One region of the Delftia sp. Lp-1 genome, then DNA from elsewhere that is predicted to be linked to it. Evidence: riboswitches for the same ligand, from Rfam matches in the RefSeq annotation. Region 1 holds a riboswitch; the other holds the start of a gene.
What was found. Region 1 has a riboswitch for cobalamin ahead of LGR64_RS11310 (TonB-dependent receptor domain-containing protein). Riboswitches for the same ligand answer to the same signal wherever they lie in the genome.
Positions count from the first base shown of each region.

Region 1 (15,722 bases):
GCACTGAAGGCGGGCAGGGCCTGGACAAATCCCTGCACCTCGTCGGGCGGCAGGCCGTACTTGCTGGCCTCGCCCGAGGTGTTGACCTGCACGAACACGTCCAGCGCCCGGCCTTCGGCCTGCAGGCGGCGGTCCAGCGCCTCGGCCACGCGCAGGTTGTCCAGCGCCTGGAACTCGCTGGCAAAGCGCGCCACCAGCCTGGCCTTGTTGGTCTGCAGGTGGCCGATGACGGACCACTGCAGATCGGCCAGGTCCTGCATGGCCTCCCACTTGCCGAAGGCTTCCTGCACCTTGTTCTCGCCCAGCATGCGGCAGCCCGCCGCGTGGGCCAGGCGCAGGCTGGATTCGGGCTTGGTCTTGCTCACGGGCAGCAGGCGCACGCTGGCCGGGTCGCGCCCCGCGCGGCGGCAGGCAGCGGCCATGCGCGCGTGCACGGTGGCCAGGTTGTGCCGGAAATCGTCCACCGTCTCGGCCTGGGGGTAGCGGCCGTGCTGGTCGTGGCGCGTCAGGGTGTCGGCGGCTTGGGCGGTGCCGTCGGTGGTGTCTTGTGTCGCAAGCATGGTTTCAGCTCCTTTTGATGGCGGCATCGGCGGCGGGCACGTTGCCGGTGCACGCCTCGCTGCGGGCGGCCCGGCGCGGCCACTGGCCGTTGAGCACGGCATGGGCCACCAGGCCGATGACCAGGCCCCAGAAGGCGCCGCCTATGCCCAGCATGGAAATGTTGGCGGCGGCGGCCAGGAAGGTGATCAGCGAGGCCTCGCGGGTTTGGGCGTCGGCCAGCGCATTGGCCAGGCTGCCGCCGATGGTGCCCAGCAGCGCCAGACCAGCCAGCGTGGTGATGAAGGTGGCCGGGAACGCCATGAACACGGCCGCCAGCGTGACGCCGAACACACCCACCAGGATGTAGAACACGCCCGCAGCGATGCCCGCGATCCAGCGCCTGGACGGCTCTTCATGCGCCTCCTTGCCCGTGCAGATGGCGGCCGTGATGGCGGCGATGTTGAAGGCGTGCGAGCCGAACGGCGCCATCAGCAGCGAGCCCAGGCCCGTGAGCGTGACGATGGGGTTGGCGCTGGTCTTGAAGCCGTCGTTACGCAGCACCAGCATGCCGGGCATGTACTGGCCGGTCAGCGTGATCAGGAACAGCGGCAGGGCCACGCTCAGCAGGGCGTTGAGCGTGAACTCGGGCCGAGTGAACACGGGCGCGGCAAAGCGCAGCTGCAGCCCGGACAGGTCCACACGGTCCTGCGCCAGCAGGAACGCCAGGCCCAGCGCCAGGATGCCGACCACCGCATAGCGCGCCGTCAGCCGCTTGAGCAGCACATAGGCCACGATCAGCAGGCCGGCCAGCACCGGGTCCACGCTCATGCCGCCAAAGGCCTTGATGCCGAACTGCAGCAGGATGCCCGCCAGCAGGCCCGAGGCCACGCCGGGCGGAATCAGCCGGATCACGCGCTCGAACCAGCCCGACAGTCCCAGCACCACGAAGGCCGCGGCCGACACCACATAGGCGCCCACGGCCTCGGCATACGGCGTAGTGGCCAGGGCCGTCACCAGGAAGGCGGCGGCCGGCGTGGACCAGGCTGTGATGATGGGCTCGCGCGAGAGCCAGCTCAGCACCAGCCCGGTGACGCCCACGCCAATCGAAATCGACCACACCCACGAAGCCGTGAGTTCCGGGCTCAGGCCGGCCACCTTGGCTGCCTGGAACACCAGGATGAAGGTGCCGCCGTAGTTGACGATGACCGAGATCAGCCCGGCCACAACGGGGTGGATGAGGTCGCTGAAGCGAAGGGGTGAGTGTGTGTCTGATGAAGGCATGGTCTTCTCGTTTTCCTTGGGGGTTGGATTCCTGGCTGTCTTGGGAAAGGGGTATTTGAGCGCCGAAGTGGACTGAGTGATCCATACACTTCGCTCTCTTGTTGCAGACCACTTTGCAATGGGCGTGCAGCATTTGCGTCAGTACAATGGCCTGCCCAAGAGGTGCAATGAGATGAAAGGCGGCAGACCGCATGAGCAAGACCTTCGAGCTTGAGACCCTGAAGATCCGCATGGGAGATGCCGACCTGCGCCAGTTGGACCTGCACCAGCGGGTGCAGCGCGCCATGCGTGCGCTGATCCTGGATGGGGCGCTGCTGCCCGGCCTGAAGCTGCCGGCCACGCGCTCGCTGGCCGACTCGCTGGGCATTGCCCGCGACACGGTGGAGAACGCCTACACCCAGTTGCACCGCGACGGCTTCATCGTGCGGCGCCAAGGATCGGGCAGCTATGTCTCCGAGACCATCGGCACGGAGCTGCGGGGCCGGGCGGCGCGGCGCGGCCGGTCGCCCGAGCACGAGCGCAGCGCCCAGGTGGGCGCAGCGGGCAGGGCCGGTGCCGGCCTGAGCCGGCGCGGCCAGGCCATTGTTGACGGCGGCGGCATCGCCGACCAGCAGACCATTCGGGCCTTTGCCACCGGCCTGCCCGAGACGCGAACCTTTCCCACCGATGTCTGGGAGCGGCTGCAGCGGCAGGCGCTCAAGGACTACCGCGCCAGCGTCCTGCTGCACGGCGACCCGCAGGGCGCCGAGCCGCTGCGCAAGGCCATTGCCACTTACCTCAACCTGGAGCGCGGCGCCAAGGTGGACGCCGGGCAGATCGTGGTGCTCAGCAGCACGCGGCAGGCGCTGTTCCTGTGCGCGCAGCTGCTGGTGGATGCCGGCCGGCCCATCCTGCTGGAGAACCCCGGCTACTTCGGCGCCCGCAAGGCCTTCGAGTCGGCCGAGGCCAAGGTCCTGCCCATCGACGTGGACGCGCAAGGCATACGCACGGACCTGCTGCATGCCGACCGCAGCGGCGCCACCTGCGTCTATGTCACGCCGTCGCACCAGTACCCCACGGGCGTCACCATGCAGCTGGAGCGGCGGCTGGACCTGATCCGCTGGGCGTTCGAGAGCGGGCGCTGGATCATCGAGGACGACTACGACAGCGAATTCCACTACGACGGCATGCCCACCGCCTGCGTGCAAGGCCTGGACAAGCACGCGCGCACCATCTACATCGGCACCTTCGGCAAGACCCTGTACCCGGGCCTGCGCATGGGCTACATGGCCTTGCCGCAGGAGCTGGTGCGCGCCTTTGTCCAGGCGCGCAGCATCATGGACGGGCACACGCCCCAGATCCAGCAGCTGACGCTGGCGCGCTTCATGGAAGACGGCCACTACAACTCCCACGTGCGGGCCATGCGCAAGCTGTACGCGGGGCGGCGCGAGGTCATCCTCGAATCCATAGGCAGGCACCTGGCCGGCATCGTCACCGCGCCACGGCCCCAGGGCGGCATGCAGGTGCCCTGCCTGCTGGAGCCCGGCTGGTCCGAGGAAGACACCATCCGCCGCGCCGCCGCGGCCGGCGTGCTGCTGCAGGGGCTCAGCCGCCTGTACGCGGGCGAGCAGCGGCAGCCGGGCTGGCTGCTGGGCTATGCCTCGCTCACGGCCTACGAGATCGAGGCCGCCGTGCTGCGCCTGGCCAACGCGCTGCGAAAACCCTGACAGGTTGGGAGAAGCCGGACGCTGCATGCCTCAATAGGGCAGGGGAAAGCGCCCGGTCAGGTCGGACACGCCTTCGTGGATGGACTTGAGCGTGCGCGCGTTCATGGTGCCGCTGCGTATGCCGCCCAGCGTGGCAAGAATCATGTCGCCGATCTCGCGGAACTCGTCGGCGCCCATGCCGCGCGTGGTGCAGGCCGCGCTGCCCACGCGGATGCCCGAGGTCACCAGCGGCCGCGCGCCGTCGCCGGGCACGGCGTTCTTGTTGACCGTGATGCCGATCTGCTCCAGCGCCGTTTCGGCGGCCTTGCCCGTCAGCTCCCAGGGGCGCAGGTCGATCACGCCCAGATGGCAGTCCGTGCCTGCGGAGACCACGGACAGTCCGCCCTGCGAAAGCCGGTCGCACAGCACGCGGGCGTTGTCCACCACGGCCCGCGCATAGGTGCGAAAGGCGGGCTTGAGCGCCTCGCCCAGCGCCACCGCCTTGGCCGCCACCACATGCATCAGCGGCCCGGACTGCAGGCCCGGAAACACGGCGGCGTCTATGCGCCTGGCGATCTCGGCGTCGGCCGAGAGGATCATGCCGCCGCGCGGCCCGCGCAGCGTCTTGTGCGTGGTGGTCGTGGTCACATGGGCGTGCTCCACGGGGGAAGGGAACACGCCCGCGGCCACCAGCCCCGCCACGTGCGCGATGTCGGCCATGAAGATGGCGCCCACCCGGTCGGCAATGCGCCGGAACTCGGCCCAGTCCATCTGCCGTGAATAGGCCGAGCCACCAGCAATGATGAGCCTGGGCCGCTCCTTCAGCGCAATGCGCCGCACCTGGTCCATGTCGATGCGCTGGGAGCGGGCGTCCACCTCGTAGCTGATGGACTGGAACCACTTGCCCGACACGCTCACGCGGGAGCCATGCGTCAGGTGCCCGCCCGAGCGCAGGTCCAGCCCCATGATCTTGTCGCCGGGCTCCAGGAACGCCAGGTACACACCCTGGTTGGCCTGGCTGCCCGAGTGCGGCTGCACGTTGGCGTGCGCGCAGCCGAACAGCGCCTTGGCACGCGCAATGGCCAGGTTCTCCACGGCATCGGCATTGGCGCAGCCGCCGTAGTAGCGCACGCCCGGGTAGCCCTCTGCGTATTTGTTGGTCAGCACCGAGCCCTGCGCCTCCATCACCGCGCGGCTCACGAAGTTTTCAGAGGCAATCAATTCAATCGAGCGCGACTGGCGAATCCGCTCGGCCGCGATGGCATCCCAGGCCTCGCTGTCTGCCTGTTGAAGATCCAGTGAATTGATTTTGGGGAGCGATAAATCGTCCATGTCGCATTGGCTGTCTTGGAGGCGCTGAAGCACGGGAATCGGCAGCGCCCGGGTTATGGAAGGATTTGGAAACCAGGACGCATCGGTAATGGGCAGTCTACAAAGTGCAGCTGCCTTGATTCCGACCATGTTTCAGCGGGTGAGCAGACCAATTAAGGTGGCATGCCAATGTAAACCGTTGAAAAAAGCGGTCTGGTTCATTGACGAAAATAGGTCTGTTTGAATCCACGCTCTCTCCATGGAATTCGCCGCCAGACGTTGAAAGTCATGAGATCCAATACCGCCACGAATCATCCGCAATCTGCAGTGGAGGAGATTGATTCAAGGCGGAATATGACAGAGTGAAGAAATCCATGACAACGTATCTGCCATCTGCAGCGACATTTGAAGCGCTATTTGCAGCGCCATTGGTGATTGCGGCAGATGGAGAAAGCGGGGGGAGGGAGTAGGCGATTTGACTCAGATCAATCAAGTTCAATTACACGGAGTTGAAAAATGAATCTCGATATCTCTCGGACAGATGACGCCGTGCGCGATGCGCTCAAAAAGCTGTCCCTGCTGTGGAAGTCAAGAGCTGCCGTGAATCAGGACCTGCCTGATTACTGCGGCTTGGCGTTCGACCCCGCCCGGCAGGACTTCACCGCCTCGCTGCTGCCGTTTCGCGACCACCAGGCATGGGTGGAGGCGCCACAGCACCTGCGCGACCAATGCCTTTCCTACGCCTGGGGCATCTACAACCTCAAGACCATCTACATCGAGTGCAACGTGGTCACGCCGGCCTGCGAGGACATCATCAAGACCCCGCCGCCCAGCGCCAACCGGGCGCTGCTGCAGGACGTCATGTCCCAGGCCCTGCTGGACGAGGCCCTGCACACCCGCATGTCCATCATGGCCTGCAACTACATCTACGAGATGCGCGGCCTGGCGCCGCTGGACTACGCGGACTTCAACCTCGTCGGCTGGCGCAACGGCGTGCTGGCGCAGTGCGGCGCGGAATGGGAGCGCCGCCTGGCCCGCTTCGCCATTGCCTGCGCCAGCGAGACCCTGATCACCGACTACCTCAAGACCATGGCCGAAGACCGCAGCATCCAGCCCATCTGCCACGAGGTCACGCGCACCCACGCCGTGGACGAATGGAGCCACTCCAGCGTCTTCAGCTCGGTGGCCACCGACATCGTCCAGGGCCTGAGCAACCGCGAGCGCAGCTACCTGCGCTCCATCATCCTCAAGACCGTGCAGATGTTCGCCAACAACGAACTGGGCGCCTGGTCCACCGTCTTCACCATGGTCGGCATGCCGCATGCGCGCGACATCCTGCACGACGTGGGCGACAGCAACGAGATCGGCGTCTACACCGACTCGGTGCAAAGCCTGATCGACCGCATCGGCCTGGCGGGCCGTAACCTGGGCGGCAGCGTGGCGCTGGTGTCCTCGGTCCTCGAGGAGATGCAGGCATGAGCGCCGCCCTCCAGGCAGGCAGCACGCTGGCGCGCTGCGCCGCGGCACGGGCAGAGGCGGGCGGCGTCATGGTCTACACCCTGCGCGTGCAGGGCGCCTCGGCGCAGTTCCTCGGTGGCCTGCGGCCCGGCCGGCATGTGGCCGTCGAGCATGCCGACGCCAGTGGCACCGTGCAGCAGCGGCTGTACTCCATCACCCGCTACGAGCCCTGCAGCGAGCACGACGGCGCCGGCCAGTTCGACATTGCCGTCAAAAGCTCGGGCCGGGGCAGCGTCTCCGACCACATGCATGCGGTGCTGCGCGCAGGCTCCACGCTGCCGCTCGGCCACGTGGCCGGTGACATCACGGCCGACCTGGTGCTGGGCCTGGACTCCCTGGTCATGCTGGCCGGCGGCATCGGCCTGACCCTGCCTCTGGCGCTGCTGCGCGAACTGGATCGGCTGCAGCAGCAGGGCCACCGCGTGCCGCGCACCACGCTGCTGCTGTGCTTTGCGCGCATGGCCGACATTCCGTTCCTGCAGGAGCTGCAGCAGCTGTGCGAAACGGCCCCCAGGTTCGACCTGCGTATCCACATCACGCGTGAAGACATTGCCGCCCACGGCCCCTTCGTGCCGGGCCGCCCCTCGCAGCAGTCCCTGCTGGCGCTGGGCCAGCCCCAGGCGGTGGTCATCTGCGGCGGCCACGCCTTTGCGCAGACCTTTCGCGAGCATGCGCGGGCCTGCTTTCCCGGTGCCATACAGCACATCGAGGCCTTCACGCCGCCTGCCGCATCCACGGCCCAGCCAGGCGAGACCGCGCAGGCATGCCAGCTGCAGATCGCGCACAGCGGGCAGATTGTCGAAGCCGCGTCCGGCAAAAGCCTGCTCGAAATCCTGGAGGGCGTGGGCATTGCCATCCGCAGCCAATGCCGGGCCGGCATCTGCGGCAGCTGCCGCATCCGCATCACGGGAGGCAGTTCACGGCTGGAGGCGGACTTTTGCCTCAGCGACAGGGAAAAGGAAGCCGGCTATGCCTTGGCCTGCTGCACCTTCCCCTCGGCAGGCCATATCCACGTCGATCTCAAGCCCGGCGCCTGACGGGCTCCGCACGTTCCAAGCCACCCTCCTGTATCCACCTGAGTTCCTCCCATGAAAAAAGCCATCGCGCTGCGCCACATCCACTTCGAAGACCTGGGCACCCTGCATGCCGAGTTCGCCAGCCGCGGCTACGAAGTGCAGTACGTCGATCCCAGCATCGGCGAGCTTGACACCCTGGACCTGGGCCGTGCCGACCTGCTCGTCGTGCTGGGCGGCCCCATAGGTGCCTATGACGAGGCGCTTTATCCCTTCGTCGCCCAGGAGCTGGCGGCCGTACGCCGCTGGCTGGACAGCGGCAAGCCGCTGCTGGGCATCTGCCTGGGCGCCCAGCTCATTGCGCGCGCGCTGGGCGCCAGGGTCTACCCGCTGGGCGTCAAGGAAATCGGCTTTTCGCCGCTCACGCTCACCGACGCCGGCCTGGCCTCGCCCCTCGCCAAACTGGACGGCGTGCCCGTGCTCCATTGGCATGGTGACCAGTTCGACATTCCCGAAGGCGCCGTGCACCTGGCCGGCACCGCCATCGGCGCCAACCAGGCCTTCGCCGTGGGCCCGCAGGTGCTGGGCCTGCAATTCCATCTGGAGGCCGACGCGGCCCGGCTGGAGCGCTGGCTTGTCGGCCATGCCTGCGAACTGGGCGTCGCCCAGGTGGACCCGCGCACCCTGCGCGCCGATGCCCAGAAATACGGCGGCATGCTGGCGCTGGCCGCGCGCGATGTGCTGGCCGCCTGGCTGACCAACCTGGAGCGCAGCCGCTGAACCTGCGGCGCCGCCCATTCACCCATTTCCCCCCACGCCGGAGCCGCGCTGCGCGGCGCCGGAATCTCTGTTCCCGAAAAAAAGGAGAGTTGAAGATGGTTGTCGTACTGTTCGAACTGCAGGCCTTGCCCGGCCAGAACCAGACCTATGTGGACCTGGTCAACAAGCTCACCCCCATGCTCAAGCCCATGGAGGGATTCATCTCCGTGGAGTGCTTCCAGAGCACGCTCAACCCCGAGAAAGTCATGTCCGTCACCACCTGGCGCGATGAGGAAGCCGTCGTCCAGTGGCGCAACGTGGAAGCCCACCTCAGCGCCCAGCGCGCCGGCCGCGACAAGATCTTCAAGGACTACCGCGTGCGCGTCACCCAGGTGCTGCGCGACTATGGTCTGAATGACCGCGCGCAGGCGCCTGCCGACAGCATCATGGGCAAGGCAAGCAGCTGCCCGGTCAGCCACGCCTGAGCGCTTGCGGTGCCGCAAAGGCCCGGCTGATCCCCCTGCCGGAGCGCGATGCACGCCCTCGAAAGATGCCGGCAGTGACTACGCTGCCGGCGCCAGGCCGGAAAAAAAGCCCGCTGAATGCTCAGAGGGCTTTTTTTTGGAAGGCACAGATTCCTTCGCATCGGAACTCCACCGCACCGCACGGCATCCTGCGTGCCGCCGTGTGCAGCGCTTTCAGTTGCGAGCTGCCGCTGCCGCCATTTCGGCGAGAAACGGACCTTGGGCCGCTTCGGGTTTGCTTTCGATGAGGAAGTCGTCGCGATCCTGGTCCTTGATCCAGTTCGGAGGCTTGCCTCGACCTGTCCACGTCGCTCCCGTGGCCGGATCGCGATACTTCGCCGGCGCACTGGTTTTTTCAGGGATGTAGGGGAACACTTGCTGTTGGGTGAACCCGAAATCGGTCACCAGCTTCTGGACCTTGGACAGGGCAGCGTCGGCCGCCGAGGTGCGGGCCTTGGCAATTTCCATGTCCAGCGCGGCCTTGGCCGCAAGGAGTTCTTTGAGGGACTGTGTCATTGGTGTCGTGAAATTTTGAAGCCAGATTATGGGGCTGTTCGGCCAGCCGCGTGGAGTCCGGATCATGCTGGCCGATGAAAGGAAGGCAGCCCGCCTGAGCCTGCTGCCGAGCCGGGTGACCGCAGGCCCGGGCAGGAAAGCCGGTCTTGCCCTCATCTGTGGTCGCGCGTACTACCCCGCACGGCCGCAGCGATCACGCCAGATGGAATATCCCGCGTTACACCGGCCTGGCAAGGCAGCCCTAAGCTTCCAAGCTGCGAACGAATTCGCTCCCCACCTCGACTCCTAGAAGAGAGTCCACGGCGGCCACCCGCTTCAGCGCTTCGTCGGCGCTGAAGCCATTTCCCGCCAGCACGGCCAATGCTTCGTTGTGCAGGGCATAGGCCAGGTGCGCTGCGATCCGTACGCTTGGATCTGCGTCCACGTTGCTTCCCAGATATCCGCTCAGGAGAAGACGGATCTCGTATACGGCTTTCGCCAGGATTTTCTCCTCAGTCAGCTGTTTCATCACGCCCCTTTGCCTTATCGCCCCCACAACTGCCTCCATCGCCTCAATCTGCGCATTGATAAAGGCAAGCAGCTCATTGGAATCGACAACCTCCATGGGATTGCTGGGGTAAGCGCCAATCAGCAAGCTTGAGATGAGTCCCCATTGTTCTCGCACGCGGTTCAGTTGGTTGAACTCATCTTCCGACATCTGAAAATACAACATGGCGACTCCTTAGCGAAATGGCTTGGAGCCGGGTGCGGAGAAAGGGTAAGAAGCGATGTACAGATCAGAGAGCTGTGGCGCAGTGGAAATTGAGATGGGGAAGGGCCTTGAAACGCCCGCAAAGAAAATAGCCATAAGGCCTCCAAGCATTTTTCCAACACTGCTTTCGGGAGCGGCTTACCGGCTAGCAAGAAGTGTGTTCAGCACTTTGCGCGAGATGATACTCCAGGCCTATGGCAGACTGCCCTGGTTCAGTTCTTCCTTGAACCGATCGCCGGCCCGCTTGGCGCTCAAGGCCCATCTCCGTCACTCACCACCGAGGATTTCTCATGATCATCACCACCACCCCCCAGATCGAAGGCCGCCGAATCACCCGCTACTGCGGCGTGGTCGCGGGCGAGGCAATTTTGGGCGCCAATGTGTTCAAGGATTTGTTTGCCGGGCTGCGCGACATCGTGGGCGGGCGGTCGGCCACATATGAGCGCGAGCTGCAGCGGGCGCGCGAGATTGCGCTCAAGGAGCTGGAGGAACGCGCCCAGGAACTGGGCGCGAATGCCGTGGTGGGGGTGGACCTGGATTACGAAGTGCTGGGCCAGGGCAACGGCATGTTGATGGTGTCTGCCAGCGGCACGGCCGTGGTGCTGGAGTAGGCAGAGCCATCGGCCAAGCGGGCCAAGCAGGCCAGCGAAGTCAACGAGGCGCCGTGCCCCGCATCTCCAGGCAGCGGGCCAGCGCCCGCGCCGCCTCGCCCAGGCGCGGGCCGGGGCGGGAGACCACGTCCGTCTCGACCAGGTCCAGCGCGCAGATGCGGCCGGAGCGCACGGCGGGCATGCGGCTCCAGCCGGGGCGGGTGGCAAAGCTGGCCGATGGCGTCTGTGGCGTGTGGATGATGAGTTCGGGCTGCTGGCGCAGCACGTACTCGGGCGTGATGCGGGGGAAGGGCCCCAGGTTCTGCGGCAGCACATTGCGCGCGCCCAGGCGCTGCAGCAACTGGCCTATGAAGGAGTCCGGCCCCGCCGCATAAGGCGTGGCGTCCACCTCGAAATACACCTTCTGCCCGGCGGGCGCGTGCGCCGCCAGCGCCTTGGCCTGCTGGTCCACCTCGGCCTGCATGCGCGCCAGCAGGGCGTTGGCGCGCTGCACCTGCAGCAGCTGGTCGAGCTTGTGCAGCACCTGCTCCAGCTGCGCCATGTCGTTGGCGTCCAGTGCCAGCACGGGAATGCCGAAGCGCTCCAGCTGCGCGATGACGGGTGCGGAATACGCCATCAGCACCACGTCGGGCCTGAGCCGCACGGTGGCCTCGACCAGCGGGGCAAAGGTGTGGCCCAGCTTGGGCAGGGCGGCCACGCGGGCCGGGTGGTTGGAGAACTCGTCCACGCCCACGATGCGCTCACAGGCCTCCAGCGCGCACAGCGATTCGGTCAGCGAGGGCAGCAGCGAGACGATGCGCTGCGGCACGCGCTCCAGGCGCACCTGCCGCCCGCGCATGTCGGTGACGGTGTAGGCGGTGGTTGCCCCGCCCGTTCCCGCATCCGCCGCCTTTTGCGCAAAGGCGTTGCCCGCGCCGCCCGCGCAGGCCAGGGCGGCGGTCAGCAGCAGGATGCGGGGCAGGCGCACAAGCAGGTGCATGGCGGTCAGGGCAGGGGAGTCCAGCGCACGCTGACGAACACGGTGCGGCCTGCGTTCGCATAGCCGCGCGTGGGGGCGTAGTCGCGGTCGGCGATGTTGTTGACCCGGGCCAGCAGCGTCCATTGTCTGGTCAGCTGCCGCTGGGCGTAGAGGTTGACCACGCCGTATCCACCCAGCTTGAAGGTATTCGCCTCGTCTGCGTAGCGGCCGCTGTAGAGCTGGGCTTCGCCGCCCAGCGTCCAGCCGGCCGCCTGGGTGTCGGCGTTGAGCTTGAGCATGCGCTTGGAGCGGTAGGGCAGCAGCTTGCCGGTCTCCAGGTTCTCGGGGTTCATGAAGTCCAGCGAGGCGCCCAGATTGGCGCTGCCCAGGCGCGTGCTGCCCGCCAGCGTCAGGCCGGTGATTTCCACGCTCTGCCAGTTGCGGTAGCAGTTGCAGGGAAGGGCGCTGTTCCAGTCGTAGGTGATGAGGTTCTTGAACTTGTTGCGGTAGACCACGGCCGAGAGGCGGTTGGCACCGGCCGCATAGTGCAGGCCCGTTTCCACGTTGGTGCTGCTTTCTGGCTTGAGGTCGGTCGCCGCCTGGCCCGTGAAGCGTTCGTACAGCGTGGGGGTTCTGAAGGCCGTGCCGGCCGATGCCACCCAGCGCCAGCGCTCGTCGATCTGCAGGCCGTAGCCCAGGCCGCCCGTGGTTTTGTTCTGCTGGTCGCGCACCTGGTCGTGGCGCAGGTTGGCGTCGAACTGGTGGCGGCCCTCGGTCAGGCGCCAGCCGGCCGACAGGGAGTTCTGCACGCGCCGGCTGTCGGTGTTCTGCGTCCAGGCGTATTGCGTGTCCAGCTTGTCCTCGCGGCGTTCCAGGTCGATGTTGAAACGGTGCTGGCCCAGCGTGAACAGGTTCTGCAGCAGGTAGTTGGTGGAGCGGCCCTTGGCGCTTTCCGGCGACTGGGTGTGGCGGTCGCTTTGGCTGTCGGTATGGGAGATCTGGACCACGCTTTTGTACATGGCGTTCCAGCCGGCCTGCCAGCGCAGGCTGCCGGTGGTGTTCTTGACCACGTCGTAGTCGTCGAACGGCGGCGGGCTCTGGTCGTAGTGGGTGCGCAGGCGGCTGTGCAGCAGGCTGGCATCGATCTGGTGGATGCCCGTTTTGTAGCCCGCGTTCAGGCCCAGCGAGGTGTTGCTGTAGCCATCCTTGTCCGGATTGGGTGAGAAGGTGTTGCCGGGGTAGACGTCGAAGCCGTCGCTGCGCTCGTCAGCCAGGTTCAGCCCGTAGGTGAAGCCGTTGGCACCGCCCTGAAATCCCGTGGCCAGCTTGCTGGTGCCCTGGTTGCCTATGCCGGCCTCGGCATAGGCGCGGGTCTGGCCGTCCGCCCGCTTGGTGAAGATCTGGATCACGCCGCCCATGGCGTCTGAGCCATAGATGGCGGCGGCCGGGCCGCGCAGCACCTCGATGCGGTCGATCTGCGCCAGCGGCAGGGTGGACCAGACCGCGCCGCCCTGCAGCTCTTGCGAGCTGTAGCGCACGCCGTCGATGAATACGGCAGTGTGCTGGTTGCTGGTGCCGCGCAGGTAGACCGAAGTGACCTGGCCCGGCCCGCCGTTGCGGTTGATCTGCACGCCCGGCACCTGCACCAGCAGGTCGGCCACGCCCGTGGCGCCGCTGCGGGCAATGGTCTCGGCGTCGATCACGGTCATGTCGGCCGTGACGGTGCGCAGGGGCTGCTCGCTGCGCGAGGCGGTGACGACCACCGTATCGAGCTGGGAGGTCTGTGCCCGCTGCGCCTGTTGTGCCTGCGCTTGGGCCTGGCAGGCCAGCAGCGAGGCCGCAGCCAGGGCGGACAACGTGCGCAGTACGGGGAACGCCGAGGGCGAGCGAAGAGCGGCACCAGGAGCGCGCGCGAGGGCGAGGGTGTGCATGGATGCGAGCCAGTTGCGCGCCAGCGACCCCGCCGGCACGGAAACCACAAAGACCGGCTGCGCTGCAAGCGCGGCCGGCCGCCTGTTGGCCGGTATCCAGACTGGTGACGCACTCGCCAAGGCCTTCCCGGGCTGTACGCCCAGTGGCACGGGTTTGGCGGGGGCCGGTGCCATGCACGCGGCGTTTCACTCACTGTTGCGGGGGCAGTACATGCGGGCGGCTTTATCTGGCCGCCCCATGTTTCCCGTTTAACCGCAGCCCCTGGGGCTGCTGGCACCAACGGCGGCGATTGTACGGCGGGGCGTTCAGTACCGATGTAAAGCTTGCTTGACATGCCCGCGGGTGGCATCGCACAATGTCAAGCGTCCTTTACACATTGCGAGAGACTTCCATGAATCAAACAACGGTCACCAACCGCCGCTACCAGAAGGAACTGGGATTTGCGCTGCTGCTCTACATGGCGCTGCTTGTGGGGGCGCTTTTGCTCAGCGCCGACATGCAGGCCGGGGCTCTGCGCACAGCGCTGCTGCTGAGCCCCATGCTGGCGTTTGCGCTGGCCGTGCGGGCCATCGTGCGGCTGGTGCGCGATACCGACGAGTTCCTGCGCAAGTCCATGCTGGAGCAATTGGCGATTGCGGCGGCGGGCACGGCCGGCCTCACCTTCACCTACGGATTCCTGGAAATGGCAGGTTTTCCCAAGCTCAGCATGTTCATGGTGTGGCCCTTGATGGGTGCGCTCTGGGTGGCTGCCTCGGTGGCCCACTGGCTGCGCAGCCGATGAGCTGTTCCGCCAAAGTGCCCCTGCGATGAAAAACACCATCCGTGAACTGCGCGCCGAGCGCGGCTGGAGCCAGGCTGCGCTGGCGGACCTGCTGGGCGTGTCGCGCCAGACCGTGAACGCGATCGAGACGGGCCGCTACGACCCCAGCCTGCCGCTGGCATTCGCCATTGCCCGGGTGTTCGAGACCCGGATCGAGGCGATCTTCCAGGAGGGTTGAGCGCAGCGCTCAGGCCACGATCATGACCAGCAGCACCAGGCCCAGCAGGGCCAGGTAGGCCTTGGCATGCAGGGCATCGGGAATGCGGCCGATCAGCGGGGCCGCCAGCCTGATGCCCGTCCACGATCCGGCCGTCAGCAGTGCAAAGGCCTGCAGGTCCACATAGCCCACATGCCAGGCGCCCAGCCCCGCGCTCTGCGATGCCAGCATGTAGGCGGCAGTGCCCGCCACGGCCATGGGCAGGGACAGCGGGCTGGCCATGGCCGTGGCCGCGGCCATGCTGGCGCCGCGCCGGCGCATCAGCGGCACGGTCATCACGCTGCCGCCCACGCCCAGGAAGGCCGCGATCGCACCAATGGCCAGGCCCGCCGTGGCCGCCGCCCGCCGGCCCATGGGCTGCAATTGGGCGGTGGTGCCGTGCACGAAGCCCGGGCGCAGCAGCGCGTCGGCGATGGTCAGGGCCAGGTAGGCGATGAAAGCCCAGCGCACCCAGTCGCCGTTGAGCCAGGTGGCGGCCGTGGCGCCCGCCACGGCGCCGACCGCAATGAAGCCAGCCAGCGGCCGCACCTGCTCCCACGGCAGGGCGCCCGCGCGGTGCTGGCGCAGCGTGGCCATGGAGGCGCCGAAAATCATCACGCAGGTGGAGGTGGCGACGGCAATGTGCATGGCAGCCTGGCCAACGGCGGAGTCCACACCGTGGATGGAGGTCAGCAGCGCATAAAGCAGCGGAACGGCCACGAAGCCGCCGCCAAAGCCGAAGAGCACGGTGGTCACGCCGGCAAGCACACCGAAAGCCAGCAGCAGGAGAGGGAACACAGACAGTCCTTTGGAAAAAACGAGCAAGGACTGAACCTTAGGATGCCGCGGTTTGGCCTGCTTTCGCGGATAGGTCAATAATCCTCGAATTCCTGCCAAAGCCTGTTGGCTGTTTTCCGGACATTCCCATGCTCAACATCCCGCTGCATTCCGTGGACGCCGTGGCGCGCGATGTGCTGGCCATCGGCACTGACTACACGCCTGGCACGCTGCTGCCCACGCACAGCCACCGGCGTGCGCAGTTTCTCTACGGGATGAGCGGGCTGATGGAAGTGGAAACCGACGACGGCGCCTGGACCATCCCGCCCTACAGCGGCGTGTGGATTCCGGCCAGCAAGCCGCACAGCGTGCGCATGCAGGGCGTGAGCACGCGCAGCCTGTACATCGAACCGGCTGCTGCGCCCCGCCCGGGTGTGCATTGCGAGGCCCTGGTCGTCACCCCGCTGCTGCACCAGTTGCTGCTGTCCTGCGCCGACCTGCCGGCGCTGTACGACGAAGCGGGCCGCGAC
Region 1 covers NZ_JAJALJ010000001.1:2,528,792-2,544,513, reverse strand. Annotated here, with positions in the region: gene LGR64_RS11370 (YggS family pyridoxal phosphate-dependent enzyme) at 1-560, opposite strand, end outside; gene LGR64_RS11365 (benzoate/H(+) symporter BenE family transporter) at 565-1,821, opposite strand; gene pdxR (MocR-like pyridoxine biosynthesis transcription factor PdxR) at 2,013-3,527, shown strand; gene LGR64_RS11355 (serine hydroxymethyltransferase) at 3,558-4,838, opposite strand; gene LGR64_RS11350 (AurF N-oxygenase family protein) at 5,334-6,296, shown strand; gene LGR64_RS11345 (2Fe-2S iron-sulfur cluster-binding protein) at 6,293-7,372, shown strand; gene LGR64_RS11340 (glutamine amidotransferase) at 7,424-8,128, shown strand; gene LGR64_RS11335 (antibiotic biosynthesis monooxygenase family protein) at 8,224-8,592, shown strand; gene LGR64_RS11330 (H-NS histone family protein) at 8,806-9,147, opposite strand; gene LGR64_RS11325 (hypothetical protein) at 9,389-9,859, opposite strand; gene LGR64_RS11320 (heavy metal-binding domain-containing protein) at 10,189-10,509, shown strand; gene LGR64_RS11315 (ABC transporter substrate-binding protein) at 10,550-11,488, opposite strand; gene LGR64_RS11310 (TonB-dependent receptor domain-containing protein) at 11,494-13,398, opposite strand; cobalamin riboswitch at 13,469-13,694, opposite strand; gene LGR64_RS11305 (hypothetical protein) at 13,791-14,180, shown strand; gene LGR64_RS11300 (helix-turn-helix transcriptional regulator) at 14,206-14,397, shown strand; gene LGR64_RS11295 (sulfite exporter TauE/SafE family protein) at 14,407-15,213, opposite strand; gene LGR64_RS11290 (AraC family transcriptional regulator) at 15,342-15,722, shown strand, end outside.

Region 2 (15,722 bases), 2.3 Mb from region 1:
GAGCAGGCGCTCCAGCATGTCGCGCAGGGCCTGCGGATTGTGCTGCACGAGAAAGTCGCGCGTGGCCGCATCCAGCACATAGGCATCAGCCACCAGGGCGTACTGGTGGTCGCCCACCTGCTGCGTGGTGGCGTCGAAGCCGAAGAGGTAGTCCACCGTGGCCGCCATCTCGAAGGCGCCCTTGTAGCCGTGGCGCTTGGCGCCGTCCATCCACTTGGGATTGGTGACGCGCGAGCGCACCACGCGCGCAATCTCTTCCTTGAGCGAGCGCACGCGCGGCTGGGCCGGGTTGGCGTGGTCGCCGTGGTAGAGCGCGGGCTGGCGGCCCGAGAGGTGGCGCACGGCCGAGGCCATGCCGCCCTGGAACTGGAAGTAGTCGCCCGAGTCGAGGATGTCGTGCTCGCGGCTGTCCTGGTTGTGGGCCACCACGTCGAGCTCGCCCAGGCGGCGGCGCAGCGCGTCGCCTGCGGGCACGCCCTCGGCGTCCTGGCCGTAGGCGTGCTGGCTCCAGCCCAGGTAGGCCTGGGCCAGGTCGGCATCGCCCTGCCAGTCGCCGCTCTGGAACAGTCCGCCCAGGCCCGATCCATAGTGGCCGGGCGGCGCGCCGAACACGCGCCAGCCGGCCTGCAGGCGGGCCTGCACGGCGTCCATGCCCTGCGACTGCAGTTGCTCGGCCTCGGCCAGGATGCGCGCGCGTATGGGGTTGTCCTCGGCGTCCTCGTCCAGCGCGGCCACGGCCTGCACGGCCGCGTCGAACATCTGCACGGCGCCGGGGAAGGCATCGCGGAAAAAGCCCGAGATGCGCAGCGTCACATCCACGCGCGGCCGGCCCATGCCCACGCGCGGCACGACCTCGAAGTCCACCACGCGCTGGCTGCCGGGCGCCCATTTGGGGCGCACCCCGATCAGCGCAAAGGCCTGGGCGATGTCGTCGCCGCCCGTGCGCATGGTGGCCGTGCCCCAGACCGACAGGCCCAGGGTGCGCGGGTATTCGCCGTGCTCCTGCAGATAGCGCTCCAGCAGCCTGAGCGTGGCCTGCTGGCCCAGCTCCCAGGCGGCCTGGGTGGGAATGGCGCGCGTGTCCAGCGTGTAGAAATTGCGCCCCGTGGGCAGCACGTCGGGCCGCCCGCGCGAGGGTGAGCCGCTGGGCCCGGGCGGCACGAAGCGGCCCTGCAGGCCGCGCAGCAGCTGGCGCAGTTCCTCGCCGCCGCAGGCATCCAGCGCGGGCGCCAGCACGGCATGCACCTGTTGCAGCGCGGCGCGCGTCTGCGGCCAGTCACCGGCCGGAGCCTCACCTTCCAGCAACTGCTGGGCCAGCAGCTCCAGGCGCTCGCGCGTGTCGCCTTCATGGCGCCAGGGCTCGTCGCTCACGGCCTGCAGGGCGGCGGGGCGCGCGCCGGTCCAGGGGCGTGCGGGCTCCATGCGCAGCGGATCGAAACCGGGGCTGTCCAGCAGGTCGGCGGCCAGCGCCTGTATCAGGCCCTGGCCTTCGTCCGACGGGAAGCGCGCCAGCGCCAGCAGCGTGTCGCGGCGCTGGCGGCCTTGAGGCGAGGCGCCGAAGACATGCAGGCCGTCGCGGATCTGGGTTTCCTTGAGCTCGCACAGGTAGGCGTCTATGCGTTCGAGCACGGCATCGTCGTCCTGCGCGGCACCGGGCGCCAGGTCCAGCTCCTGGTCCAGGTGCTGGCGGCGCACGATGTCCAGGATCTGGCGGCGCAGCAGCGCGCCGCGCCGCGCATCGACCAGCAGGGCGTCGTAGTACTCGTCCACCAGGCGCTCCAGGTCCTGCAGCGGGCCGTGGTTTTCGGCGCGCGTCAGCGGCGGCATCAGGTGGTCGATGATCACGGCCTGGCTGCGGCGCTTGGCCTGGGCGCCTTCGCCGGGATCGTTGACGATGAAGGGGTACAGGTGCGGCAGCGGGCCCAGGATGGCATCGGGCCAGCACGCGCCCGACAGCGCCAGGCTCTTGCCCGGCAGCCATTCGAGGTTGCCATGCTTGCCCACGTGGACCATGGCGTCCACGGCAAAGCGGTCGCGCAGCCAGAAGTAGAAGGCCAGGTAGCTGTGGGGCGGCACCAGCTCGGCATCGTGGTAGCTCGCATAGTCCTGCGCGCCCAGCCTCAAGCCGCCCAATGCACGCGCCGGCTGTATGCCGACAAAGACATGGCCCAGGCGCAGGCCCGCGATCATGAAGCGGCCCTGGCGCAGCAGCGGGTCGGCCTCGGGCGCGCCCCAGCGCGCCGTGATGGCGTCGGCCATGCCGTCCGGCAGCGCGGCCAGGCGCGCCAGGTACTCGTCCAGCGCATAGCTTTGCCAGGCCGGGCGCAGCGGCCACTGGGCCGGGTCGTTGGCAATGCCCTGCTGCAGGGTGTGCATCAGCGCCTCGCCATCGGCGGGCAGTTGCGCGGGGTCGCCCAGCTCGTGCCCTTCGGCCGCCAGGTGCTGCAGGATGGCGATCACGGAGGCTGGCGTATCCAGCCCCACGCCGCTGCCGATGCGGCCTTCGCTGCCCGGATAGTTGGCCAGCACCAGGGCCAGGCGCTTGTCGCGCGCGGGCAGGCTGCGCAGGCGGCACCAGCGCCAGGCCAGGTCGGCCACGAAGTCCACGCGGTCGGGCTCGGGCTGGTAGGCCACCACGTCGGCCTGGGTGAAGGCGCAGCGGTGGGACAGGCCCTTGAAGCTGATGGCGCGCGTGATGATGCGGCCATCCATCTCCGGCAGCACCACCTGCATGGCGATGTCGCGCGGGCGCAGGCCCTGGCTGTCGGCCCACCAGTCCTCGCGATTGCCGCCGCTGGCAATGACCTGCAGCACGGGCGCATCGCCGGCCAGGGCCGTGCCCGATTCCAGCGCCGAAAACGCCGTGGTGTTGAGCACCAGCTGCACGGCATGGTCTTCGCAGAGCTGGCGCAGCGTGGCCAGGCACAGCGGGTCCTTGAGCGAGTCCAGCGCCACGGGCAGCGGGTTCATGCCGCGCTGCTGCAGCGACAGGGCCATGGCGTCGAAGGCTGCCGTGTTGCCCGCCAGCAGGTGGGAGCGGTAGAACACCAGGGCCACCGTGGGCGCGCCCGGCGTCCAGGCGCGCTGCAGGTCGTCGATGCCGGCCACGTCATGGGCATGGACCTGGGTCTGGACCTGGGCATGGCTCCTGGCAGCGAACAGCGCCGGGGGAACGTGGACAGCCGCCTGCGGCAGGGTGCGCGGCGGCAGCGGCGCATCGCCCCGGTCCAGCCCGTGGTAGACGGTGGCCTTGAGGAATTCGCGCGCATTGGCCGCGCCGCCCGAGCGCAGGTATTGCCACAGCTGGCGGCAGGCGGCGGCCGGCAGCGTGCTGCGCGCCAGCAGGTGCGGGTCTTCCTGCAGGTCACCCGAGAACATGGCCAGGCGCTGGCCCTTGCGGCGCGCCAGAGAGCCGATCTGCTCGATGCCGTAGGGCCAGGCCGATTCCGAGCCCAGGTGGTCCACGATGACCACGCGCGCATGGCGCAGCACCTCGTCCACATACAGGTCCAGCGAGGCCGGCTGGCGCAGGTACAGCAGATTGGCCAGCCGCACCGAAGGAAAGTCCGCCGACGCCCCGGCCAGCGCGGCCACGGCCGAGGACAGCAGGGCCAGCGTGGTGTCGGCCGAGCTCAGGATGACGATGTCGGCCGGCGTCTGGTCGAGGCGGGTGACGATGCTCTCGTCCTCGACGAAGCCGCCGGGGCGCGTGGACAGCAGGTGCATGGAACAGGTTTCAGTGCGGAATCGGAAGGTCAGGCGGCCACATTCTCCAGGCCCTTGCGCAGCGCTGCTTCATCAAGGTCTTGCCCGATGAACACCAGGCGCGTGCCGCGTGCCTCGCCCTCGCGCCAGGCGCGGTCGAAATGGTGGTCGAAGCGGCGGCCCACGCCCTGCAGCAGCCAGCGCATGGGCTTGCCCGGGATCTCGGCAAAGCCCTTGACGCGCAGGATGCTGTGCTGCTCCACCAGCGTCTCCAGCGCGGCCAGCAGGCGGTCGCGGTCCACGGCGGGCAGGTCGATCACGTAGGAGTCGAAGTCGTCGTGGTCATGGTCCTCGTCGTGGTCATGGTGGCTCACGCGCTGGTCGATGGTGGTCTCGGCCGCCTTGGCCAGGCCCAGCACCACGTCCAGCGGCAGGCGGCCCTGGGACGATTGCACGATCTTGACCTCGGGCGGCAGCTCCTCGCGCACCAGGGCGGTCACGCGCGCCAGGGCATCGGCATCGGCCAGGTCGGTCTTGTTGAGCACCACCAGGTCGGCCGCGCCCAGCTGGTCCTCGAAGAGTTCGTGCAGCGGCGATTCGTGGTCCAGGTTGGGGTCGGCGCGGCGCAGCTCGTCCACGGCCTGGGGATTGGCGGCGAACTGGCCGCTGGCGGCCGCTGGTGTGTCCACCACGGTGACCACCGCGTCCACGGTGAACACGTTGGCGATCTCGGGCCACTGGAAGGCCTGGACCAGGGGCTTGGGCAGGGCCAGGCCCGAGGTTTCGATGATCACGGCGTCGATCTGGTCGCGGCGCTCGGCCAGCGCGCGCATCACGGGGAAGAACTCTTCCTGCACCGTGCAGCACATGCAGCCGTTGGCCAGCTCGTACAGCGCGCCTTCGCGCTCGTTGCCGTCGTCGTCGCAGCCGATGCCGCAGCCCTTGAGGATCTCGCCGTCGATGCCCAGCTCGCCGAACTCGTTGACGATCACAGCGATTCGCCGGCCATCGGCGTTGTCCAGGATGTGGCGCAGCAGCGTGGTCTTGCCGCTGCCCAGGAAGCCGGTGACGATGGTGGCGGGAATCTTGGCGGTTTGCATGGAAGGTTCTCCAGAAAAAAGAGGAAGTCAGACGGTGGCGAAAGGCACGGCGCTGCGCAATGAAGGGAGAACCTCCTGCGCAAACAGTTCCATGCCGGCGAGGGCCTGGGCATCGCTCCACAGGCCGTTGGCGTTGAAGACGCAGCGCAGCTGGCCAATGCCCGTGCGCTCGCGCAAGGCGGTGATCTGCGCATGGCACTGCTCGGGCGTGCCATGGATGAATTGCTCGGCCAGCACGCGCGGCACATCGATGGGCAGCACCTGGTCGGCCGGCACGCCGCGCTTGCCCGCAAAGTACACGCGCCGCTGGTACAGCTGCGGCCACAGCGTGGCCAGCTGGGCCTGCACGGCGGCCTCATCGGCACCGATGCAGACATAGCGCGCCAGCGATGAACGCGCACGCAGCGCGGCGGCATCGCGCACGCGTTCCTGCGCGGCCGCCTCAAGGCGCTCCAGCTGCATGCCTTCGGGCGGCTCCAGGCTCAGCAGCAGGGGCAGATTCTGATCGACGGCAAAGCCCAGGGTCTCAGCCGTGGAGCCGGCCACATACAAGGGAGGATGCGGGCGCTGCACGGTCAAAGGCAGGGCGGGCCGGTCCTCGAAGCGCCAGGGCCCCTGCCCCGCTGCGATGGGCTTGCCGGACAGCGCCTCCACCAGGATGCGGCAGGACTGCTCGAAGCGCTCGCGCGTGCTGTCCGCATCGATCTGCAGGGCGCGCAGCGCGGCCGGCTCCGTGCCCCTGCCAACGCCCACGTCGATGCGGCCGGCGCTTTGCAGGTCCAGCTGGGCAATCTCCTCGGCCAGCATCAGTGGGTGGTGCAGCGGCAGCACCAGCACCGAGGTGCCCACGCGCAGCCGCTCGGTGCGCGCCAGCACGGCGGCGGCCAGCAGCAGGGGCGAGGGATAGGGCCAGGCGGTATCGGGCACGCGGAATTCGTTGAACCACACGCCCTGGAAACCCAGGCGCTCCGCGCGCTCGAACAGCGCCAGGAATTCACGGTGCCCGCCGCGCGTGGCGTCGCGCGTCCAGCCGGCCAGATCGATGCGCATGGGGTCAGTTCTCCTGTTTCAGCCGCGCGCGCAGCAAGGTTTGCGGAGGTGCGTCGATGCGCTCGAAATCCACGCCGAACACGGCATCCAGCCCCGGCGCATGCAGCAGCTCGGCAGGGGCTCCATCGAGCGCAATGCGCCCCTGGTCCAGCACGATGACGCGCCCGAAGTGCGCCAGCGCCAGGTCCAGGTCATGCATGACCACCAGCACCAGCCGCTCGCGCCCACGCTGCGCCAGCGCCTGCACCAGGGCCAGGCGGTGGCGCACGTCCAGCGCGGCGCCGGGCTCGTCGGCCAGCAGCACGGGCGGGTCGGTGGCCAGCACGGTGGCCAGCAGGGCACGCGCCTGCTCGCCGCCGGACAGCGTGGACCAGCGCCTGCGCGCGAAATCCTGCAGCCCGGCGCCTGCAATGGCCGCCTCGACATCACCCCTGCCCGCCAGCCGCATGTGCATGAGCTCGGCCAGCGTCAGGTCCCAGTGCGGCGCAAAGCGCTGCGGCATATAGCCCACGCGACGCGCTCGCTCGGCCACGGGCAGGGTTGCGATGTCTTGCCCGTCCAGCAGCACGCTGCCGGATGCAGGCGCCTGCAGCCCCGCCAGCAGGGACAGCAGGCTGGACTTGCCCGCGCCATTGGGCCCCACCAGGGCCACGGCGCCGCAGGCGGGCAGCTGCAGCGAGACGGCGTCCAGCACACTGCGGCCACGGTGGCGCAGCGTGAGGGTCCGGGCCTGCAGGCGCGGTGTGACGGAAGGGATGGCACCGTTCATGCGGACCTCAGCCTGCGCGCCAGCAACACGATGAAGAAGGGCCCGCCCGCCACGGCCGTGACCAGGCCCAGCGGGATTTCGGCCGGCGGCAGCACGCTGCGCGCAATGGCATCGGCCAGCGTGACGATGATGGCGCCCGTGAGCGCCGACGCCGGCAGGGCCGCGCGGTGCAGCGGTCCCGCCATCCAGCGCGCGATGTGCGGCGCAGCCAGCCCCACGAAGGCCACCAGCCCGCCATAGGCCACGGCCACGGCCACCACCAGCGAGCCGGCCAGCACGGCCAGCGGCGTGAAGCGCGCCACATCCAGGCCGAAGCCCTGGGCCGCATCGGCACCCAGGCCCAGCAGGTCCAGCCCGCGCGCCAGCGCCATGGCCCCGGCCAGGCAGGCCAGGGAGGCGCCGGCCAGCAGGCCCAGCCCGCTCCAGGACGGCGTCTGTATGCCGCCCAGCACCCAGCTGAGCACCACCTGCAGGCTCACCGTCTCATCGGACAGCGCCAGCATCAGGAACGAGCGCAGCGCGCCCAACACGGCCGCCAGCGCCACGCCGGCCAGCAGCATGCCGGCCGCATCGGTGGCACCGGCCACGCGCGAGACGGCCAGCACCAGCACGGTCGAGCCCCAGGCGCCCGCAAAGGCCAGCACGGGCAGCGTCCATGCCTGGGGCAGGCCGAACAATAGATGCATGGGAACCAGCAAGGCGACAGTCGCCCCCAGCGCCGCGCCGCCCGAGGCGCCCAGCAGATAGGGCTCGGCCAGCGGATTGCGGAACACGCCCTGGAAGATGGCGCCCGACAGGCCCAGCAGCGCGCCCACCAGGGCGGCTGCCAGCACGCGCGGCACGCGCCACTGCAGCAGCAGCCGGCTGCGCAGGCTGTCTTCGCCGCCCAGCGCGGCCAGCAGGTCGGCCGGGCTGGCCCACTGGTGGCCCGCGCAGGCGGCGATCAGCAGGCTGGCCAGCAGCAGCAGGACCGCACCGGCCCAGGGGCGCCACGCAGGTGGATGTGAAAGGGAATTCATGCAGCCTCCCCGGCCCAGGCCGCAGGGTGCAGCCAGCGCGAGAGTTTTTCCACGCCGCCAAAGGTGCGCGGCCCGGGAATCAGGAACTCGGCGCGCGCCACCGTGGTGGCCCGGCCGCCGCGCACGGCACGCAGGTCGCGCCAGCCGCGCTGGCCGATCAGGTCCTGCATGGCCTCCTGCGTGCCTGCGAACAGCAGCACGTCGGGGTCGGCGGCCAGCACGGCCTCGGGCGAGACCTGGGGCACGGTGCCCAGGCCGTCCAGCGCGAACGCGGCGCCCGCGCGCACCATGGCCTCGCCGGTATAGGTGCCCGGCCGGGCCGCCAGCAGCATGCCGTTACCCAGCCGGCCCGTGACCATGAGCGCGCGCGGCCGGGGCTGGCCGGCCACCAGCCGGTCCACGCGCAGCAGCCGCGCTTCCTGCGCCGTGGCCAGCGCCTGGCCGCGCGCCTGCACGCCCGTGGCGCGGGCCACCAGGCGCAGGTTGTCCATCACCTCGGCCAGCGAGCGGCTGAGCAGCACCATCACCGGCACGCCGATGCGCTCCATGGGATCGACCAGCTGGTGCGCTGCCTGGCGCGCGGGCGTGACGATGACCAGGTCCGGCTGGCGCGCCACCACGGCGTCCACCGAGAACCCCAGCCGCCCGCCCACCTTGGGAATGCGCTCCACGCCCGGTGGAAAGCGCGTGAAATCCTCCACGCCCACCACGCGGTCCAGCAGGCCCAGCGCGGCCACCAGCTCGGTATTGGAGGCAAAGATGGAGACGATGCGCTGCGGCGGCGCGGCAATCTCCACGCGCCGGCCCAGCGCATCCTGCAGCACCACCGGACCGCCTGCAGCGACGGTGTCGGCCCAGGCCGCGGGCAGGCCGCAGGCCAGGGCCGCCGCCGCGCCCTGGCGCAGCAACTGGCGGCGCGTGGTGCTGGATTGCCTCATGCCGTGGTCCTCAAAACTCTGCCTGGAGGCCGACCATGAGTTCGCGGCCCGCCATCGACGTTCCGCAGCCGCCGTTCTGGTACGCCGGGTTGGCGATGCAGGGCGCGCGGTCCAGTGCGATGAAGATGGGATGGCGGTTCAGGTCGAACAGGTTGTTGACGGCTGCGAACAGCTTGACGCCCGGCGACACGCGGTAGTCGGCCCGCAGGTTCCAGATGGTGAAGGCGCCCTTGCGGTGGATGAAGGTGCTGCTGGGCTCGCCCTGCGGGATGAGCAGCGCCTCTTCCGTGTCGTACCACATGGGACCGCGCAGCAGCGTGGACAGCTGCAGGCTCCAGTCGCCCTGCAGGCGCCCGCTGCCCTGGCCGTAGCGCACGCCGGCCGAGGCCTCGTAGCGGTACATGCGCTGCACCTTGTCGGTATTGGCCGACGCTGGCGATCCCTTGTCCCGCATGCTGAAGTGGTAGTAGCCGCCAGCCCAGGCCTTGAGCTGGTGGCCCGTCAGGTTCAGCGCCCGCGCCAGGTCCATGTCGGCCTGCATTTCCAGGCCGCGCGCCACGATGTCGGCCGCGTTGTTGGCGTAGTCCGAGGTGTTGGTCGTGGCCCCGCGCGAGACGGTGATGATGCGGTCGCTGATGGTGTTCTGGAACAGGGCCGCATCCACGCGCCAGCCGGGCTGCTGCAGCGCAGCGCCGACCTCGATCTGGCGGCTGGTCTCGGGCTTGAGGTTGGGGTTGCCGAAGGTGCGGCCACCGCCGACGGCCGTGAAGTCCGAGGCCAGCTCCGTGGCCGTGGGCGCGCGGAACCCCGTGGAGGCCGCAGCGCGCAGCGTGAGCCGGTCCGTGGCCTTCCAGGTGGCGCCGGCCGACCAGGTGTGGTTGTCGTAGTCGCGCGTGCTGGCCTGGGCCAGGGCCAGGTTGGGCGTATCGTCGAAACGCGTCGTGCCCCAGGTCTTGCGCAGGCCGGCACGCAGCGTGAGGCGATCGTCGAACAGGGTCTGCGCGTCCTCGAAGTACAGCGCGTGCACCTGCTCGGTCTGGTTGTTGTCATAGGGCGCGACTTGGCCCGCCGGGCCGCCCGGCATGGCCACGCGCAGGCGGTCGGAGCGCAGCTTGCTGCGCTCCCAGTCAAAGCCCATCAGCAGGTCATTGGTCTGGCTGACACGCAGGCGCGGCTGAAAGCGCAGGCCCGTGGCGTCCAGCTGGCGGTGGTTGTAGTCGCGCGCCGTGCCGGGCACCGCGCTGTTGCCCGAGCGGATCACGGGCGATGCCCAGTTGAACTCATCGGTATCGACCAGGCTGTAGAGGTGGGTCGTCCAGCTCAGGCGCTGGCCGGGCAGCGCGCCTTCGTAGGTCAGGTCCAGCGAGCGATTGCTGCGGTTGTCGCGGCTGTAGATGTTGGCGCCCGATCCGCGAAAGCCCGCGTTGTAGATGCCGTCCGTGCGCAGTTGCAGCTCCACGCGGTGCAGCTCGTGCAGCTGCCAGCCCAGGGCGCCGCTGGCGCCGCGCCGCTTCCAGCCCGTGTTCTCCAGGCGCGTGCCGCCGTCGCCCGACTCGTAGTCGCCGCGCCCGCCTGCGCTCACGCCGAAGTACCAGTCGAAGCGGTCATTGGCGCCGGCCGTCTGCGCATCGGTGCGCCACAGGTCCCATGAACCGGCCTGGACCTGGGCACGCGTGCCGGGCGCCGTCGCCCCGGTTTTCATGATGATGTTGACCACCCCGCCCATGGCCTGGCTGCCATAGATCACCGAGGACGGGCCGCGCACGATCTCGATGCGCTCCACATCCGAAGGGCTGAGCTTGGACAGGTTGGCCGTGCCCGCGCGCCGGCCGTTGACCAGCACCAGCACCTGGCTGCGGAAGTCGCGCCCCTGGCCGTCGGTGGAGGCGCCGCGCAGGTTCATCGAGGTCTGGGCCGCCGTCCATTCGCTGAGAAAGCCCACGGCGTTCTCGGCCAGCAGGTCGGTGACCGAGCGCGCGCTGGAGCGCTCTATGGCCTCGCGGTCGATGGTCTGCGTGGTGCCCGCGATGCGGCTGCGCGCCTCGGGCCGCGCGGTGGCGGTCACGAAGACGGCGTCCAGCGCATCGTCGGCGGAGTCCGTGGATCGGCCCGAAGCCGGCTCCTGCGCGGCGCCGGCCGCTGCAGCGCAGCTGGCCAGCAGGACGGCAGCCGCTGCGGGCCGCAGGCTGGAGACAAGAGGGAGAACAGAGAGAAGGCCGGAGGAATCGGCGGCCGAAGAAGCGAAGCGCATGCGTTGACCCAACTGCCCCACTCACCCGCGGGGCCTATCGTCTGAACCACGCCGCACAGCGCGCACGCCGGAGCCGGCCACGGCAGCGCAGGCTGGGGCCGGACCGGACAGGCGCACTCCCGCGGCGTCCGAAAGCAATGCAGAAGGCCGGTATCCGGGCTTGCGGAACGCTGCGGCGCGCAGGGTGGGCGCGCTGCGGCAGGCATCCCCGCCTTCCCATGCCCGAGAAGGACACAGTGGCTTGCGGCACGTGGTTTGGGGCGCGTCCGCGTGGGGAGTTGTATTCCGCTGACCGTTGCGGGGGCAGCGCAGGCATTGCGAGCGGCCACCTCGATGGCATCGCGCACCTGCTTCCCGTTGAACCCCTGGCCGGTGAACGGCATGGGGCACCTTCAGCAACAGCGCACCGCCACGGCCCAGAGGCTGCGGCGGTGCGCCAGCGGCGGATTATCGCCCAGCCCAGAAGCCCGGCACCCGGGCCAGCGCCCGCAGCGCGCGGCGGCTGCTGCGCGCGCTCGTGGCCAGGCGGGCCTGCAGGTAGCCGGCGGCGAACCAGGCGCGCGGGTCGCGCGCGGCCTCGGCATGGAAATGCTCGGCCGCCACGGCCATGTCGTTGTGCAGGCCCAGCGCGTCCTGGGCGGGCACCAGCGCCTCGGCAAAGCGCCGGCCCTTTTTGCCGGGCCACATTCCGGGCGCGAATTCCCGCGCAAAGTCCGCCAGGTAGCGCAGGCGCTTGAGCCGCTTGCGCACACGGTGCTGCTGCGGCAGGGGCAGGCGGTCGAAGTGCCGGCCATCCCGCAGCACCTGGCGGTGCAGGCGCGCCAGCCGCCGTGCCAGGTACTTGCGCGTGCCTGCGGCGGACAGGTGGGCAAAACGGGCCGATGGCTCTCCCTGCGGCGCCTGCGCCAGCGCCTGGATCTCGGCCAGCGCGTGCAGGAATGGCGGCTCGCGCACGGCAGCGGCTGCATCCGCCTGCACGGCCTGCGGCGCCTGCCAGTCGCACAGGGGCGCATGGGCTGCCTGCAGCAGCGGGCGCACCACATCGGCCAGCGTATCGGCATCGCGCAGCGTGCCCAGCTGCGCAAAGGCCTGGGCCAGGGGGTCATCCCATTCGGCGCGCATGCCGGGCGCCAGCCCCGCGCATTCGCGCAGCACGGTGCGCAGGCGCCGCAGGGCCACGCGCAGCTGGTGGATGGTCTCGGCATCGCTGCCACCGCCCTCCAAAACCGCCAGATGCGACTGCACCTGGGCCAGGGCAGCAGCCAGCGCCGCACGCACAAAGCCGGCCGCATCGGGCCGGTCAGGGTGCTGCTTCGCAGAGGTGGACATGGTCAGGAGAGGGTGTGCGGGCGTTGCTGCGATTGTGGGCACCGCCCGGCCCCCGGGTCAATCGGCGCCATCCCCGCTCAGGCTGTGCAGCGCGGGCCGGGCAATGCGCACATAGTCGGCCGAGTCCAGCACGATGGAGCGGTCCAGCCGGCCCGCGTTGAAGGCGATCTCGCCAAAGCGCTCGACCAGGGCCGGGTCCACCACCAGGCGCACCTGCGGGTTGAAGGAGAACGGGGGCACCGATCCCATCACGCAGCCCGTGGCGGCCTGGGCCTCCTCGGGCGAGGCCAGCGTGGCCTTGCGCACGCCCACGGCCTGGGCCAGGCGCTTGAAGTCCAGCTTGCGGTTGCCGGGCAGCACGGCCAGGAACAGCTGGGGATCGCCCGCACCGGCCGCATCGCGGCTCTTGCAGAGCATGGCCTTGGCGCCCTGGCCGGGGGCGGTGCCCCGGATTTCGGCGACTAAATCGGAGCGGCCTTCGGCCGGATGTTCCAGCACGCGAAAACGCGCGCCCTGGGATTGCAGCAGGTCTACAAGGGTGTCGAACATGGTGGAAAGCGCAGAGAAGTCGTCTGGATTTTGACATTTTGTCCAATTCAAAACAAAATGTCCAATATGACCCAACGAACCCCTGAACAGCGCCAGCTTCTGGACCAGTTGGCCCAGATCGCCGAAGGCCTGGGCCAGACCTTTGCCCCGTTCTGCGAGGTGGTGGTGCATGACCTGCTCGACCCGTCCCATGCGGTGCTGGCCATCCACAACAACCTGTCGGGCCGCGAAGTGGGCCAGGGCGCGACGGAGCTGGGCCTGGCCCGCATCCTCGACCCCGGCTACGAGCAGGTCATCGCCAACTACCCCAACCAGTTCGCCGATGGCCGCCAGGCCAAGAGCACGTCCATCGGCATCCGCGACTCCGAGGGCCGCTACATCGCCGCGCTGTGCATGAATGTGGACCTGACGATGTTCCAGGGCTTCCAGGGCATGCTCAACCGCTTTGCCGCCGTCAGCGGCGACACCCCCGCGCGCGAAATGCTGGACCCCACGGGCGCCGGCGCAGGCGCCGACACGGTGCGTGCCCGCATCGACCAGTTCGCGGCCCGCCTGGCGACCACGCCGCGCGCCCTCAAGCCCGAGGAGCGCCGCGCCCTGGTCCGCGAGCTCAAGGGCGCCGGCCTGCTCGATGTGCGCCGCTCCATGGAGACCATTGCCGCCCACCTGGGCGTGTCGCGCGCCACGGTCTACAGCTACGCCAAATAGCTCCCGGCACCCCGCCGATCAGCAACCCCTTCTCTCCCGTACCGATGACAAGCCTTCCCACCTATGACGACGTGGCCGCAGCGGCCCAACGCATCCAGGGCCATGCCCACCGCACGCCCGTGCTTACCTCGCGCACGCTGGACGATGCGCTGGGCGCCCGCGTCTTTCTCAAGTGCGAGAACCTGCAGCGCATGGGCGCCTTCAAGTTCCGCGGCGCCTTCAACGCCCTGTCTCGCTTCAGCCCGGCGCAGCGCAAGGCCGGCGTGGTGGCCTTTTCCTCGGGCAACCACGCCCAGGCCATCGCCCTGGCAGCGCGGCTGCTGGAGATCCCCGCCACCATCGTCATGCCGCATGACGCGCCCGCCGCCAAGGTGGCGGCCACCAAGGGCTATGGCGGCCAGGTGGTGGTCTACGACCGCTATACCGAAGACCGCGAGCAGATCGGCCGCGACCTGGCCGAGCGCCACGGCCTGACCCTGATCCCGCCCTACGACCATGCCGACGTGCTGGCCGGCCAGGGCACGGCCGCCAAGGAACTGTTCGAGGAAACCGGCCCGCTGGACGCCCTCTTCGTGCCGCTGGGCGGCGGCGGCCTGCTGTCGGGCACCGCCCTGTCCACGCGTGCGCTCAGCCCCGAGTGCGCGCTCTACGGCGTGGAGCCCGAGGCCGGCAACGACGGCCAGCAGTCGCTGCGCGCAGGCCGCATCGTCCACATAGACACCCCCAAGACCATTGCCGACGGCGCCCAGACCCAGCACCTGGGCGGCATCACCTTCCCCATCATCCAGCGCGACGTGACCGACATCCTCACCGCCAGCGATGCCGAGCTGGTCGATGCCATGGGCTTCCTGGCCACGCGCATGAAGCTCGTGGTCGAGCCCACCGGCTGCCTGGGCCTTGCCGCCGCGCGCCAGAAAGGCGAAGAACTGCGCGGCCGGCGCGTGGGCATCATCCTCAGCGGCGGCAACGTGGACATGCAGCGCTTTTGCAGCCTGCTGGGCGCCTGATCCTGATCCTGATCCTGGTCCTGATCGAAGGCCGCCCTCACCCGCGCGGGCTGAAGGTGCGCGGAAACACCACGGGCGCGCTGCGGTCGGCCAGGCGGTAGCCCATGGCGGGGCGGCGTGACGTGCCCTCCACCTGGCCGGCCTCCACCAGAAAGCCGGCCGCCATCATGCGCGTGCGAAAACCGCTCTTGTCCACGGGGCGGCCCAGCACCACCTCGTAGGCCTGCTGCAGCTGCGGCAGCGTGAAGGGCTCGGGCAGCAGGAACGCCGGCAGCGAGGTGTACTCCACCTTGCCCCGCAGCCGCTCCACCGCTGCGCGCAGGATCTCGCCGTGGTCGAAGGCCAGCGCAGGCTCGCGCAGCAGTTCATCGACGGCAAACCACGACACATCGGCCGCATTCGCGCCCTTGGCCAGGATCAGGTCATGGCCCGGGATCAGCGCGAAATACACATGCGTGGCCGACCAGCCACGCGGGTCGCGCGCCGCGCCGCCCCAGCTTCCCAGCTGCTCCAGGTAGGGGCTGTCCACGCCCGTCTTGTCCAGCAGCTTGCGCCGCGCGCAGGCCAGCAGGTCTGCGTCCTGGCGCACATCCACAAAGCCGCCGGGCAGCGCCCACAGTCCCGGAAAGGGCTCGCTGCCCGCCGTGGGGCGCTGCACCAGCAGCACCTGCAGGGCATCGTCGGCCACCGTGAAGATGACCACGTCCACCGTGGTGAACGGGCGCGGGAAGTCCAGCGCGCCCTGCGGGGATGGGGAATTTTTTTCAGCCATGGGATGGATTGTGCTTGACGTGCCGGATTTTAAGTTGCACTATGCAACCCATACAAGTTGCACAGAACAACTTAAAGGAGAAGCACCATGTTCGGCATCCGTTTCATCAAGTCCCAACCCACGGTCCACCTCATGCAGTTCCGCGCCGGCAAGGTGGTGCGCGAGGGTGCGGGCCAGTCCTTCTTCTACTACGCGCCCACCACCACCCTGGTCGCGGTGCCCGTGGGCAGCCAGGACTGCCACTTCATGCTGGAGCTGGTGACGGCCGACTTCCAGAGCGTCACCGTGCAGGGCCAGGTCACCTACCGCATCAGCACACCGCGCCAGACCGCCACGCTGATGGACTTCTCCCTGGCGCGCGACGGCCAGAAATACATGTCCGAAGATCCGCAGCGCCTGGGCGACCGCGTGACCATGCAGGCCGAGGTCATCATCCAGCAGGCCGTGCAGGCGCTGGAGCTCAAGCAGGCGCTGCGCTCCTCGGCGCTCATTGCGCGCACGGCCCAGCAGGAGCTGGCCGCCCAG
Region 2 covers NZ_JAJALJ010000001.1:270,786-286,507, reverse strand. Annotated here, with positions in the region: gene cobN (cobaltochelatase subunit CobN) at 1-3,726, opposite strand, end outside; gene cobW (cobalamin biosynthesis protein CobW) at 3,756-4,805, opposite strand; gene LGR64_RS01240 (LLM class flavin-dependent oxidoreductase) at 4,833-5,855, opposite strand; gene LGR64_RS01235 (ABC transporter ATP-binding protein) at 5,860-6,624, opposite strand; gene LGR64_RS01230 (FecCD family ABC transporter permease) at 6,621-7,643, opposite strand; gene LGR64_RS01225 (ABC transporter substrate-binding protein) at 7,640-8,581, opposite strand; gene LGR64_RS01220 (TonB-dependent receptor) at 8,592-10,832, opposite strand; cobalamin riboswitch at 10,961-11,241, opposite strand; gene LGR64_RS01215 (CHAD domain-containing protein) at 11,280-12,161, opposite strand; gene LGR64_RS01210 (YbaK/prolyl-tRNA synthetase associated domain-containing protein) at 12,219-12,710, opposite strand; gene LGR64_RS01205 (helix-turn-helix transcriptional regulator) at 12,777-13,418, shown strand; gene LGR64_RS01200 (threo-3-hydroxy-L-aspartate ammonia-lyase) at 13,463-14,425, shown strand; gene LGR64_RS01195 (NUDIX hydrolase) at 14,463-15,197, opposite strand; gene LGR64_RS01190 (SPFH domain-containing protein) at 15,285-15,722, shown strand, end outside.
Region 2: another riboswitch for cobalamin. It lies ahead of LGR64_RS01220 (TonB-dependent receptor); the one in region 1 lies ahead of LGR64_RS11310 (TonB-dependent receptor domain-containing protein).